Regions from separate parts of the Halomonas sp. ISL-56 genome, predicted to be linked through region 2. Evidence: predicted binding sites of a transcription regulator. Region 2 holds the regulator's gene; the other holds the start of a gene.
What was found. Region 2 encodes sigma-54, which starts transcription at its own class of promoters, with help from an activator protein. Its sites were predicted from a motif close to TGGCACNNNNNTTGCTNT; they were not measured.
Positions count from the first base shown of each region.

Region 1: J7J49_RS06805 (sugar phosphorylase) is a predicted target of sigma-54. The motif match lies at 1,987-2,004, and genes of this name have one in related genera.

Region 1 is NZ_JAGGRO010000008.1:164,312-171,700, forward strand. It holds gene dsbG (thiol:disulfide interchange protein DsbG) at 1-61, opposite strand, end outside; gene J7J49_RS06805 (sugar phosphorylase) at 164-1,954, opposite strand; gene nrdR (transcriptional regulator NrdR) at 2,165-2,644, shown strand; gene ribD (bifunctional diaminohydroxyphosphoribosylaminopyrimidine deaminase/5-amino-6-(5-phosphoribosylamino)uracil reductase RibD) at 2,641-3,822, shown strand; gene ribBA (bifunctional 3,4-dihydroxy-2-butanone-4-phosphate synthase/GTP cyclohydrolase II) at 4,004-5,170, shown strand; gene ribH (6,7-dimethyl-8-ribityllumazine synthase) at 5,217-5,705, shown strand; gene nusB (transcription antitermination factor NusB) at 5,702-6,196, shown strand; gene thiL (thiamine-phosphate kinase) at 6,233-7,222, shown strand; gene J7J49_RS06840 (phosphatidylglycerophosphatase A family protein) at 7,219-7,389, shown strand, end outside.
Region 2 is NZ_JAGGRO010000016.1:151,006-158,394, reverse strand. It holds gene J7J49_RS14350 (KdsC family phosphatase) at 1-525, shown strand, start outside; gene lptC (LPS export ABC transporter periplasmic protein LptC) at 526-1,095, shown strand; gene lptA (lipopolysaccharide transport periplasmic protein LptA) at 1,108-1,602, shown strand; gene lptB (LPS export ABC transporter ATP-binding protein) at 1,656-2,381, shown strand; gene J7J49_RS14330 (RNA polymerase factor sigma-54) at 2,525-3,940, shown strand; gene hpf (ribosome hibernation-promoting factor, HPF/YfiA family) at 4,039-4,347, shown strand; gene J7J49_RS14320 (PTS sugar transporter subunit IIA) at 4,352-4,822, shown strand; gene rapZ (RNase adapter RapZ) at 4,927-5,856, shown strand; gene J7J49_RS14310 (HPr family phosphocarrier protein) at 5,901-6,170, shown strand; gene pmbA (metalloprotease PmbA) at 6,186-7,389, opposite strand, start outside.

The DNA.
Region 1 (7,389 bases), on a different contig from region 2:
TGCCCCAAAGAGCTGTTAGTAGAAGAAAACAGCTAATGGCAGAGTGGTGTTTCAAGTGCATTGCAGCGCCTTGTTCGAATAAGAAGTGGAAGGCCAAGGGGGTATGTGCATTATACATGGGGCGTTATACCGCAACTTATGGTTTCTAAGTATTTCGACGGTATTAGCTGTCAGTCACCAACCAGCGTACCGCGTAAGGCGGAAGGGAACCTTCGGCGATCCAGGGGTTGCCAGGATCCAGCGCTTGCCAGGCGTGTTTCTTAAGTGCCTGAGTAACTGCCTCACCCATATTTTCTAAGGGAAGCGGCAGATCGGTGACGTTATACAGCGCTAATAACCGGCGGCCATCGTGCAGTGGGCCGCGCTCTACTGCCAGCAGTTCGGGTTCAGAAACCAGCACTCGTTGGGCGGCATTGGGGTGGAAGCAGGGCTCTTGACGGCGTTGGTCTAATAGCCGATTTAAGGCGTGAAAAACATCGTGGGTGGGCGTTGATTGGCTATCCAATAGCAGTTCTAGCTCACTACGCTGCCAGCGCCGACGGTTGATCGAGCGCAGTCGCCCACTGCGCTCAACGCCTTCTACGTCATTCAGTGTGCCTGTCAGGGTGTGGATATACAGCGCGGGGATGCCCTGCAAACTCAGCATAATCGCTTGGCTGCATAGAAAACGCGCAACCTGCCATGGGTCGGGGCCACGGCGGGTGCCACGCATGGCTTCAAACCAGGTGATATTGATCTCATAGGGCGTATCGCTGCCATCCGGGTTGCTACGCATGCTGACAAAGCCGCCGAATTTGTGCATCAGCTCCAGCAGCGCGTCCCGCTCGTGGTCAGGCAGCAAGCCCTCCAGAGGGCGTACGCCAATACCGTCGTGACTGGCAGTGAAGTTGAGGTAAGTGCAGTGGTCGGGCAGTACCGGCAGGCTGGAAAGCCAGGTCTGTAGTGTGCTCGCTTCACCCCGGGTGAGGGTGTGCAGTAGCAGGGGGGGGAGGGCAAATTGATACACCATATGGGCTTCGTCGGGCTGGCCTGCAGGCAGCCGATCTAAGCCAAAATAACTGATGTTTTCCTGGTGGGGCACATTGGTTTCGGTAATCAACAGCGTGCCCGGGGCCACATAATCTACAATCGCCCGCAGCAGCCGCACCACGGTGTGGGTTTCCGGCAGGTGGATACAGGACGTTCCAAGCCGCTTCCACAGAAAGGCCACCGCATCCAAACGCACAATCCGCGTGCCTTGCTCCAGGTAGAACAGCAGAATGCCCACGAACTCCAGCAGCACATCCGGGTTTTCGAAGTTAAGGTCAAGCTGGTCTTCGGAGAAGGTCGCCCATAGATAGCGGGTGCCGCGCCGAGTGGAAATGGGTACCAGTAGCGGGCTGCTGCGCGGGCGCACCACTTGGGAAACGTCGGTATCCGGGTCGACCTCGATGAAATAGTCGCGCCCCGGCAGACTGCCGCTCAGATAATCGACAAACCACAGGGATTCCCTAGAGACATGGTTGAGCACTAGGTCGGCCATCAGGTCGTAGTGACTGGCGAGTTCGCGGATATGCGACCAGTCGCCGAGATCGGTGTTGACTTCCCGGTAGTGAATCACCGAAAAACCGTCGTCGCTGCTCCACGGAAAGAAGGGCAGAACGTGCACGCCGCTGATGCGATCGCCCAGCCGGGCTTGAAGAAAATCGCTAAGCACGGCCAGCGGTGGCTTATCCTCTTCGATAATCGAGTCGCCATAGCTGATCACCCACTGATCCTTTTCGCTCCAGGAAGGTGCGTTATTAGCGTTGGCTGCTACTGGGTTGGATGAAAAGGGGACAAGCGACTGGAAATGCTCCAAACGCTGGTTTAAGCGGCGCTGCACTTCGCCTGCCCGGGGCCCGTAAAGGTGGCTGAGGTAGTCATGAACGGTATTTGAAAATGTGTCGTGGACGGTCTGCTCAAAGGGGGGCATGGGTGACTCCTGATAAACAATCTGCCACAAACGCTGCAGCTTGTGTGCCAAATCGTTACAATACGTAGTTGATATCGCGCTTAAACACTAAGATACATTAGCTTATGGCAGTTGCTACTGCGAAACGCCATTAATAGCACACACATTGACAGGTTATAACACGCAAACTCGTGGAGCACGCCGACACGAGCTGACAACAGGTTGACCGCCATGCATTGCCCTTTTTGTGGTGCAAACGATACTCGAGTGACCGATTCGCGGCTGGTAGCCGACGGCGACCAGGTACGCCGTCGCCGCCAGTGTGCGAGCTGCCATGAGCGCTTTACCACCTACGAGACTGCTGAATTGGTAATGCCGCGGGTGGTGAAGTCCGATGGCTCCCGAGAGAGTTTCAATGAAGCCAAACTGCGGGCAGGCATGCTGCGCGCGCTGGAAAAACGCCCGGTCAGTGCTGAAGCCACTGAAGCGGCGGTGGAACGTATCCGTCAAACCCTGCGCGCTCGGGGTGATCGTGAGATCAATGCTCGGGATATCGGTGAGTCGGTCATGCAAGCGCTTAAAACCCTCGACCATGTGGCCTATATCCGCTTCGCCTCGGTGTATCGCAAGTTCCAGGATCTGGATGAATTTCGCGCTGAGATTGATCGGCTTTCCCAAGAGCCCTCAAACAAGAGCGGGCCGTCAAAATGAGCAGCTTTAGCCAAGCCGACCACCGCTATATGGCGCGGGCGCTGCAACTGGCGAAAAAGGGCTTATATACCACGGATCCCAACCCGCGGGTTGGCTGTGTGATTGTGCGTGATGAGCAAATTGTCGGTGAAGGCTTCCACCTGCGTGCCGGTGAACCTCATGCCGAAATCCACGCGTTAAAGGCCGCCGGAGATCGGGCTCAGGGGGCGACCGCCTACGTGACTTTGGAGCCCTGTTCCCACACCGGGCGCACCGGCCCCTGTGCGGTAGCATTGAAGGACGCCAGCGTGTCACGGGTAGTAATCGCGATGGAAGATCCCAACCCCCAGGTGAGTGGTCGCGGCATTCGCATGCTTGAAGAGGGCGGTGTCGAGGTTGCTGTGGGCTTGCTTGAGAGTGAAGCGCGCGGGTTGAACCCCGGCTTTATTGCTCGCATGACCCAAAAACGGCCCTTTGTGCGCCTGAAAATGGCGATGAGTTTAGACGGCCGTACTGCCATGGGGTCAGGGGAGTCCCAGTGGATTACTGGGCCTGAAGCGCGTACCCAGGTGCAGCGGCTGAGGGCACGCTCCAGTGCCATATTGAGCGGAGTGGAGTCGCTTATCATGGACGACTCACGGCTGACGCTTCGCAAAGAGCAGCTTCATCTCGACAATGTTGACGACGTGGTTTGCCGCCAGCCGCTGCGGGTGATTTTAGATACCCACTTGCGCTTACCCCTGGCGGCGGCCTGTTTAAGCGAGCCAGGGCGGACGCTAGTGATCACTACGCCAGACCACTCGGAAGAGAAGCGCGAACGGCTAATCCAAGCGGGTGCGGAAGTTCAGATAGTGCCCGCTGGGAGCGATGGCCGTATCGATCTAGTGGCAATGCTGCAGTGGTTAGCGGAAAATGAGCAGGTTAACGAACTGCTGGTGGAAACCGGTGCGACGCTGGCAGGCGCTATGCTTGATGCGGCGCTGGTCGATGAACTGCAGCTGTTCGTCGCCCCCACGCTGTTAGGTGGCGAAGCACGGCCGCTTTTTGCGCTGCCAGGGCTCGCGCGCATGGCCGACCAGCGACGTTTAACCATCCATGATATGCGGGCGGTGGGGCGTGATTGGCGCATTATCGCCTCGCCTCAGGCGACTAGCGCAACGGGCGCATCTGGTGAATTTAGCGAGAGCAAGGTACCCTGACGCGCAAAATCATGACTAATTTTGCACGGTACGTTTTCTTTGCGACAACTGCTCATGGCAATTGTTTGTGATACTTGTTGATGAGAATCGTTGTTGAGAACCGTTGATGAAAACCGTTTATAAAAGCCGTTCGTGATAACCGTTCATGAAAACCGCTCATGAAAAAAAGACTGGAGATTCCATGGCGCACCCCTCCTCTAGAGGCTTAGCCCCTATCGCCGAACTGGTTGAAGATATTCGCCAGGGCAAAATGGTGATTCTCATGGACGATGAGGATCGCGAAAATGAAGGTGATATCATCATGGCCGCAGAAAAAGTGCAGGCCGAGCATATCAACTTTATGGCCCGTTTCGCCCGTGGCTTGATCTGTATGCCGATGACCCGGGCCCGCTGCGAGCAGCTTAATTTGCCGCTGATGGTGCGTGATAACGGCTCTGGTTTTGGTACCAAATTTACCCTGTCGATTGAGGCCACCGAAGGCGTCACGACCGGTATTTCCGCGTCGGACCGAGCGCGCACAGTGCAGGCAGCGGCAGCGCCCCATGCCAAGCCGTCCGATATCGTCCAGCCGGGCCATATCTTTCCGTTAATGGCTGAGCCGGGCGGTGTGCTGCGCCGTGCAGGGCATACGGAAGCAGCGTGTGATTTGGCGGCACTGGCAGGCTGTGACCCTAGCGGTGTAATCTGCGAAGTCATGAACGATGATGGCAGCATGGCGCGTCGTCCTGAACTCGAAGCTTTTGCCCAAGAGCACGACATTAAAATCGGCACCATCGCCGACCTGATTCACTACCGCATCGTTAATGAGCAGACCATCGATCATCTGGAAGCGTCGACAGTGATGACTTCCCATGGCGAACTGACGCTGCACGTGTTCCGTGATCGCATTCAGGGCGCCCATCATTTGGCGCTGGTGAACGGTCAACCAACACCTGAACAGGCCACCACTGTGCGCGTGCACCTCACCGATACGCTGCGCGACGTGATGGGTTTAATGAAAGACGAACAGTGCCGCTGGGATGCTCACCGGGCGTTGGAAGAGATTGCCGGTTCCACGCCAGGCGTGTTTGTGTTGATCGATGACGGCCGCCCGCATCAAGATTTAAAAGATCAGCTGGATATCTTTTTGGATCGCGTGCGCCAGCCGCGTACCAGTGATTCTGACGGTGCCGGTAACTATTTAACTATCGGCACCGGTTCACAGATTCTCCGCTATTTAGGCGTAGGTAAAATGCGCTTACTTAGCTCACCGTGGAAGTTCTCCGCGTTGTCCGGCTTTGACCTTGAAGTTGTTGAGCGTCTGGGGCCCAACGACACGACGTATGAGCCAACCTCTCAGCAGGACTAATTCAGCAGGACTAGTTCAGCAAGACTCATTTAGCAGGAATAAATTGATGCACTCCTTGACGCAAGTTGAAGGTACCTTTGTTGATGTCGATGGCCACTATGTCATCGTGGTCGGTCGTTTTAACCATCACGTGGTGGATAGCCTGGTGGAAGGCGCTGTCGATAGCTTGACCCGCCACGGCGTAGATGCCGAGCATATTCATATTGTTCACGTGCCGGGTGCCTGGGAACTGCCGTTGGCGGTGAAGCGCGTGCTGAAGGTGATGAAACCCGATGCAGTGATTGCCTTGGGCGCGGTGATCCGCGGTGGAACGCCTCACTTTGAGTACGTGGCGGGTGGCTGTAATACCGCGATCAACCACTTGCAGCTTGAGTTTGATACCCCGGTGGCTAACGGCGTGTTAACCGTTGAAAGCATCGAACAAGCGATTGAGCGTGCGGGCACCAAAGCCGGTAACAAGGGCACCGAGGCTGCTATGGCGGCCATGGAAATGGTCTCCTTGCTGCGCGCGCTGCCGTTAGGAGATAACCAATGAGCGAGCGTAAACCCTCTGCCGCTCAGCAGGGCCGCCACGCGGCGCGTGAGTTAACCGTGCAGGGGCTTTATCAGTGGCACATGACGGGAAAATCCATCACTACGATTGAAGCCGAGTTTCGTAGCCAGGTGGCTGATGATGATCTGGAAGATCATGAAAACTGGGTCAAGGTAATGGAAATTGCCGATAAGGCGCTGTTTCACGAGTTGCTGCATAATACCGTGCGTTTTAAGGCGGAACTGGATCGTGAAATCTCCCCTCTGCTAGACCGTCGGCTGGAAGATCTTGATGCGGTCGAGTTGGCAATTTTGCGCTTAGGCGCTTACGAGCTTTCCCGGCGCATGGAAGTACCCTATCGTGTAGTGATTAACGAAGGCGTTGAGTTGGCCAAGTCATTTGGCGCCACCGACGGCCATAAATACGTGAACGGCATTCTCGACAAGCTGGCGATTCGCTTGCGCAGTGCCGAGGTCACCGCTCGCCGTCTTTGAACGCGAGCGGTATGCCAATGCGTTTAAGGGGCCTTTGTGCTTGCCGAATTTGATTTGATTCGACGCTACTTTATGTCGTCGCAGGAGGCGTCGACCGCGTCAAATGGCGTCACACTAGGATGTGGAGACGATGCCACGCTACTGGTACCGCAAGCCAGCCAACAGCTGGCTGTAAGCGTTGATACCTCGGTAGTGGATGTACACTTTCCCCGCGAAGCCCCGCCGTTCGCGGTGGGTCATCGTGCCTTGGCCGTTGCGCTGAGCGATTTGGCCGCTATGGGGGCGACTTCACGCTGGTGCTTAATGGCGTTGACTCTGGATCAGCGCCAATTCGCCGATGATGATGCGGCACACGCTTGGCTGGCCGACTATGCGCATGGCTTTCATGCTCTGAGTCAGCAACACGCCACGACGCTGGTGGGGGGGGACGTCACTTCTGGTGCGCTCTCTATAGGCGTAACCGTGATGGGTGAAGTCCCAGTGGGCGAAGCCTTGACCCGTGGCGGTGCCCAAGCGGGAGATTTGATTGCCGTCACTGGTGCATTGGGCGGTGGCGCAGGCGGGCTGGCGCTTTGGCAGCAGGGGGAGCGTGATCTGGCGCATCCGCTGTTAAGCCGCTATCTATTGCCGCAGCCGCGCTTGGCTGCAGGCCTGGCGCTACGTGGCCTAGCTACCGCGGCACTGGATATTTCCGACGGGCTGCTGGCCGACCTGGCACATCTTCGCGAGGCTTCGCAAGTAGGCGCCGTCATCTCGTTAGACGCGCTACCACTAGCAGACGAGCTGGAAAGCACGCTAGGCCGGGAGGCAGCTTTACAGGCGGCGCTTTCCGGCGGCGATGATTATGAGCTGCTAGTAACGTTAAGTGCCAACGACGTAGCCAAGGCGCAGCAGCGCCTTGCGCCATTAGGCTTGACGCTGACCATCATTGGCCACTGCTGTGAAGCGCTCGGGGTGAGTGCCTCTGACCAGAGTGACCTAAACAGCTACGCCGGCTGGCAGCATTTTAGTGGGGAAGCGCCATGAATCGTGCACCTAAAAGTGTCTGGCGTCGCCCAACGCATTTTTTTGCCTTTGGTTTAGGCAGTGGTACGGTGCCTTGGGCACCGGGCACCTTTGGCACGCTAGCGGCAATTCCGTTTTACTGGATGATGGCGGAATTGCCCCTGGGGTGGTACCTGAGTATTTGTTTA
Region 2 (7,389 bases):
CTACTCGATCGACTCCGCCGCGTACGCCTATTGGCGTTGGATGTTGACGGCGTCCTCACCGATGGCCGCCTCTACTTTCAGGCCGATGGAATCGAAATCAAAGCCTTCCATACTCAGGATGGCCATGGGCTAAAGCTGCTCAAACGCGTGGGCGTGCATGTTGCACTGATTACTGGGCGCGATTCCCCCATGGTCAGCCAGCGTGCCGCCGCCCTGGGTATCGACCATGTTCACCAAGGCTGTGAAGACAAACTGGCTACCCTGCGCGGGCTTTGCCAGCGCCTTGATATCGAGCTGGAACAAGTGGCCTATTGCGGCGACGACCTGCCCGATCTAGCGGCTATTAAGCGTTGCGGCGTCGGCATTACCGTGCCTAACGCACCGGATTATATGCACACCCACGCCGACTGGATCACCGAACGCCTGGGTGGTCACGGTGCCGTGCGTGAAATCTGCGATACGCTGCTTGAATCTCAAGGGCACTGGGGCGCGGTGCTCGACACCTATTTGCACGGTCGAGCGTAAATGTTGAAGCGGCTTAAGGTACGCCTCTGGCTGGGCGGGCTGGTTATCGCGCTGGGTGCGCTGCTGGTATGGCTTGACCCCGGCGGCCCTCAAGACACTACCATCGACCCTGAAGCGCAGGCTCAGGAACCAGGTCACGTACTGGAAAATGCTGAAATTACGCTATTCGGTGATAACGGCAGCGTTTTGCAGTCGCTGACAACACCGCGTCTTATCCATACGCCTCAGCAAAGCGAAACCTGGTCGGAAGAGCCCGAAGCCGTTCTGTATGACAATGAGGGGCGCCAGTGGCTGGCTAGCGCCGATGTAGGCACGCTCAACACCGCTACCCAAGCGCTGTTACTGTCAGGCTCGGCTCGCTTGATCGCACCTGATGAAGGCTGGCAGCTAGATACCGAGCTATTGCATTATGATGGGGTAACTCAGCATGCCTGGAGTGCAACACCGGTACTGTTACAGCAACCGCCCCAGCAAATGCGCGCTTCACGTATGGACGTGTGGCTTAACGATAGCCGGGTACGCCTAACTGATAATGTGCGCGGCACACACCCCCCGGCCACGCAACCTTAAAGAGGAGTCGCCATGAAAGCACTTATTTACACCGCCCTATTTGCGCTAGCGATGCCATTATCGGCACTGGCCCAAACTTCACAACAGGCCCCTGTGGAAGTGGAAGCCGACCGTTTAGATCTCGACCAGCGGGCTGGCACCGCCGTTTATACCGGGGATGTAGAGATACGTCAGGGCGAAATGCAGTTGCGAGGTGATCGGGTAGAGATCAAACGCAACGAGGCCGGCGAACTTTCGACGGCAACCTCCACCGGTGAGCGCGCCTACCTGCGTCATCAAGCACAAGGTCAGGATGGCCCCACTGAGGGCTGGGCAAGAAGGATTATTTATCATGTCGCTGAACGCCGCGTAGAACTGATTGACCAAGCCGAGCTGACCCAGCAAGAGGACAAGTTCAGCGGCGGGCGGCTTGAATATTTTATTGACCGTGAAGTGATTCAAGCACGCTCTGACGTTGACGGCAGCGAGCCCCAGCGCATACGTATGACCCTTCAGCCTGAACAATAGGGAGCCGAGCTGTGGCAACTGTTGACACTACGCCGAACCAAATTCTTACGCCGATCAAAACCCTTTATGCCCACCACCTAGCCAAAAGCTACAAACGCCGCCGCGTGGTCAAAGACATCAATTTGGAAATCTGCCAAGGCAGCGTGGTCGGCCTACTTGGCCCGAATGGTGCCGGCAAAACCACCTCGTTCTATATGATTGTCGGGCTGGTAAAATCCGATGCTGGCGAAGTGGGCATCGACGATGTGGATTTAACCCGCGCACCCATGCACGAGCGCGCAGCAGCAGGTATCGGCTATCTCCCCCAGGAGGCGTCTATCTTCCGCAAACTTTCGGTTGCTGACAATATTATGGCGATACTCGAGACGCGCAAAGAGCTCAATCGCAGCGACCGGGAACAGCGCTTGGAAGCGCTACTCGAAGACTTTCATATCACTCACATTCGTGACAACCTCGGCATGAGCCTTTCGGGCGGCGAGCGCAGACGCGTGGAAATTGCACGCTCCTTAGCAACAGAGCCTGCCTTTATTTTGCTCGATGAGCCCTTTGCTGGCGTTGATCCCATTTCTGTGGGCGAAATTAAAACCATCATTCGTGCGCTGAAGCAGCGCCATATCGGTGTACTGATTACCGACCATAACGTGCGTGAAACCCTGGATATTTGCGATATCGCCTATATCGTCGGTGATGGGCAAATCATCGCCAGCGGCTCGCCAGCTTCAATACTTACCAACCAAAAAGTAAGGGATGTTTATTTGGGCGCAGATTTTCGCCTCTAAGATTATTTTCACTTCTAAACTGACTTTTCACCCACTAAATAGCGCTTTACAACAACTTTACTACCAATGGCATGCTTATTGCACTTGCACCCGGCACTCACTCGCACTAGTGTGGAACATTCCGATTAACGAGTGGTTCTCAGATGGTCATGAAAGCTTCTCTCCAACTGCGTATCGGCACACAGCTGACCATGACGCCCCAGTTGCAGCAGGCCATTGCGCTGTTGCAACTTTCGACGCTGGACCTTCGTCAAGAAATTCAGCAGGCCCTAGACGCCAATCCCATGCTGGAGCAAGAAGATGAATTTAGTGAGCAGGCTGTCAGCGAGCCTAAAGAAGAAGAGTGGTCAGAGAGCATCCCTACTGAGCTCTCGGTAGATAGCGACTGGTCAGATACCTATCAAGATATGGGTAGCCAGGGTGGTAGCAGCAGCGAAGGCCCCGACTTTGAGCGCCAGGCAGCCGGACAGAGCCTGCACGGGCACCTGCTGTGGCAACTTGCCATGACCGATTTTAGCGCCCGTGAACAGCTTGTCGCGGAGAGCTTAATCGACGCGCTAGATGCTAATGGCTACCTAACCCAGCCGCTCAACGATATCCGTGAAGGACTTCGTGCCCAGGGCATTGACGGGCTTAGTCAGCGCGAAGTGGAAACCACGCTGCTCAAGCTCCAACAGTTTGAGCCAACCGGTATCTTTGCCCGCGATTTGCGTGAATGCCTGATGCTGCAGCTCGCCGCCCTTCCCGACGATACACCACTGCTGGTTCCCGCCCGCCGTCTCGTTCGGCAGTTTCTTGAAGCGCTCGGCAAGGATGATATGCGCTTGCTTAAGCGCCGTCTCGGGCTTGATGACGAGCAGCTGGCCGATGTTATCCTACTCATTCGCAGCCTCGACCCACGTCCAGGTAGCGCCTACGGCGATACCGACGACAGTTATGTAACGCCCGATCTAGTCGTCCGCCACGACCAAGATGGCTGGCATTTAGAGCTCAACCCAGAGGCCCTGCCACGGCTGCGCATTCAGCCCGACTACGCCAGCTTGATTAAGCGTGCGGACAAAAGCGATGATAACCAGTTTCTCAAAGAGCACCTGCAGGAAGCGCGCTGGCTGATTAAGAGCCTGTCTAGCCGTAACGATACGCTATTGCGGGTTGGTCGCGAAATTATCACCCGACAGATTGGCTTTTTGGAGCACGGCGAAGAGGCCATGAAGCCGCTGATATTGGCCGATATTGCCGAAGCCGTTGAGATGCACGAATCAACTATCTCGCGGGTAACGACGCAGAAATACATTCATACGCCCCGCGGTGTTTTTGAGCTTAAGTACTTTTTCTCGAGCCAGGTGAGCAGCCAAGATGGCGACAGTCACTCCAGTACCGCCATCCGCGCGCGTCTCAAAAAACTGATTCAAGAGGAGCCCCCTGGCAAACCGCTTTCTGACAGCCGCTTAGTCACGCTATTAGGCGAAGGGGGCGTGCAGGTGGCGCGTCGCACGGTGGCTAAATATCGTGAAGCCATGGGCATCCCCTCCTCCAGCGAAAGGCGCCGTTTACGCTAGGCCCTGCTGCCGTTTCAGGGAAACTCTCGACAAGGGCTTTGCAACGCGGCAAAAAGGGTTACAATCGAAGTACAGTCCGATGGATAAGGAGTACGTCAATGCAAGTAAATATCACTGGTCATCACGTAGAACTGACTGACGCCTTGCGTGACTATGTCAACGAAAAGCTTGAGCGTGTAGAGCGCCATTACGACAATATAACTACGGTGCAAGTCACCTTATCAGTGGAGAAAGAGCGCCAGCAGGCCGCCTGTACGCTGCACGCCGCAGGTGCTGACTTACATGCGGAAGCCCTAGACAGTGATATGTACGCCGCTATCGACGCCCTAGCGGATAAAATCGACCGTCAACTCGTTAAACACAAGGAAAAAGCACAAGCTCGCGCCCAAGGCGCAGGTGTGCGTTAATTCAATGACGTTGGAAACCATACTTCCCCCGGAACGCGTTCTATTTGACGTACCCGGGGGCAGCAAAAAAAGGGTGCTGGAGTTTTACAGCACCTTTATTGCCCAAAATATTCCCAGCTTGGACAGCCAAGAAGTGTTTAGCCGTTTAATCGGCCGTGAACGCTTAGGCAGCACCGGTATTGGTAACGGCGTGGCTATTCCCCATGCGCGTAGCCCCCACTGCACCGCCCCTATCGCTGGTTTTTTAAAATTGTCAGAAGCGATTGATTTTGACGCTATCGACGGCGACCCGGTAGACCTGGTGTTTGTACTGTTGGTACCCGAAGAAGCAGATGACACGCACCTTTCACTGCTCGGCCAAGTAGCGACCATCATGAATGATGCGGATACACGCCAGCTGCTGCGTAAAGCGGCCAGTCAGCGTGAATTGCTTGAGCTCATCACCGCCAAAATTCGTGAGCAATCAGCGGCCTAACTGGTCTTAAAACCTTTTTTAAAACCTATTTAAGGTTAGGCACCGCAGGTGTATGTTTCGCTCACCACCCTTAACGCAGCTTGACCAAGGCAAAGAGAGACTCTATGCAACTGGTGATCATTAGCGGCCGCTCAGGTTCAGGTAAATCTATCGCTCTACAGGCGCTGGAGGATCTTGGCTACTACGCGATTGATAACCTCCCCGCTATGCTGCTGGGCTCGTTGGTGGACGAATTACGCGGCCAGGGTGACCGTGCTCATTTGGCGGTCAGTATTGATGCCCGTAATTTGCCGGGAGCGCTGGAGCGCTTGCCCTCTTTGTTAGAGGAGCTGCGCCAGCGTAAAATTAACTTTCAAGTGATTTACTTGACCACCGATGCCCGCATCCTGCTTGAGCGTTACTCGGCTACCCGGCGACGTCATCCGCTGACTCGCGATAGTGAAATGACCCTCGAAGAAGCGATTAATAAAGAAGAAGAGACGCTGGAGGATATTCGCGACCTAGCCGACTTACTGATCGATACATCACGGTTATCGGTACACGATTTACGCCGTCGCATTACCGACCAGGTAGCGCACCAGCACCGCGATAAGCTAACGCTGACCCTTGAGTCATTCGGCTACAAACGCGGCGTGCCGTTAGATGCTGACTTGGTCTTCGACGTGCGCTGCCTGCCGAATCCTTACTGGGATCCAACGCTGCGCCAGTTCACCGGCCGTGACGCTGATATTGTGGCTTTTTTGAGCAGCTACCCTATTGTTGACGCCATGAGCAACGATATTTTGGCGTGGCTTGAGCGTTGGCTACCCGCTTACCAGAATAGCCAACGCAGCTACATGACCATCGCGATTGGCTGCACCGGTGGCCAACACCGCTCGGTCTACATGGTCGAGAAGCTGGCGGAGAGGTTGACCACTAGCATGGGCGACGTTCAACTACGCCATCGTGAACTGGGGCTGCACTACACCTTGGGTGAACAGTCGGCGGCGGCTCTCCTCAGCGCTACTTCCAACAACGAACGGAAAGAGACTTAGCGCGTCTATCCATTAATGACACCACTCGGCGAGAAGGAACCAGGGTGCCAGAAAGAATACTCACACTTACCAATCAACGCGGGCTACATGCTCGCGCGGCGACAAAACTGGTCAAATGCGGCCAACAGTTTACGGCTAAAATACGTGTTTACAAACAGCAACAGGTAGCTGACGCCGCCAACATCATGTCACTGCTGATGCTAGCCGCCCCTTGCGGTACCGAGCTAACGATCAACGCCGAAGGTGATGACGCCGAACAGGCGCTTGAAGCCATTCAAGCGCTGTTCGATGCCCGCTTCGAGGAAGATCAGTAGCCGCCGCTATACCTGTTAGTCACCCGCCACCGTCATCGCATCAATCAACCAACTACCCGTGTGAACACTGCCACGGGTATCAGTGTCATCGCCAATCCCGACTAATCCAGCAAACATCCGATCTAGGTTACCGGCAATGGTGAACTCTTCAACCGGGTACTGCACCTTACCGTTTTCGACCCAAAAACCTGCTGCACCGCGGGAGTAATCACCGGTCACGCCATTAACGCCTTGGCCCATCAGCTCAGTCACCCAAATACCCCTGCCCATCTCCTGCAGCAGGCTTTCGCGTGATTGCAGCGGCGCCGCTAACCTTACGTTCCTCGCCCCACCGGCATTCCCCGTGGTATGCATACCCAACCGACGAGCGCTGTAAGCAGAGAGCATATAGCTTGCGATGCTACCCTGATCGATAAAGCGATTATTGCGGGTTTGCACACCCTCGCCATCAAATGGCGAGCTGGCCGTGGCACCAATATCCATGGGCCGCTCTTCAAGACTAAACCAGTCTGGAAACAATGGTGTGCCGAGCCGGTCACACAAAAACGAGGCCTGACGGTAGAGCGCGCCACCGGCTAAACCACCAAGCAGATGGCCAATTAAGCCACTGGCCAACGAGGGGTCAAACAGCACCGGAAAGGTACCCGTGGGGGGACGTTTAGCACCCAGCCTGCGCAGCGTGCGCGCGGCGGCCTCGCGGCCCACCTCGGCGGGGTCACGCAGCGTCTTGGGGTCGCGGGCAGAGGTATAGTCGTAGTCGCGCTGCATACCGGCCGCGTCTTGGGCAATCAGCATGCATGACAGTGAGTGACTACTGCCCTTTTGGGTGCCTAAAAAGCCGTGGCTATTGGCGTAAACGCGTACCCCTTCGCCGCTGGAAAGTGACGCGCCATCCGACTGGGAAATGCCTTCAACGTCGCGCCCCGCCTGCTCACAGGCAAGCGCCAGCTCAATCGCCTTATCCGTTGTCAGGGCCCAGGGGTAGTGCACTTTTAGATCGGGCAACTCGGCGGCCATCAGAGAAGCGTCAGCTAGCCCTGCGGCCGGGTCTTCGCCGGTATAACGAGCAATCGCCAGCGCTTTCTCCACCGCTGCCTGAATCGAGGCGCTGCTGGCGTCTGTGGACGAGGCGCTGCCTTTACGCTGGCCCACGTAAAGCGTGACGGCAATGCCCTGGTCACGGGATAACTCAACCGTTTCAACTTCACCCTGACGAACG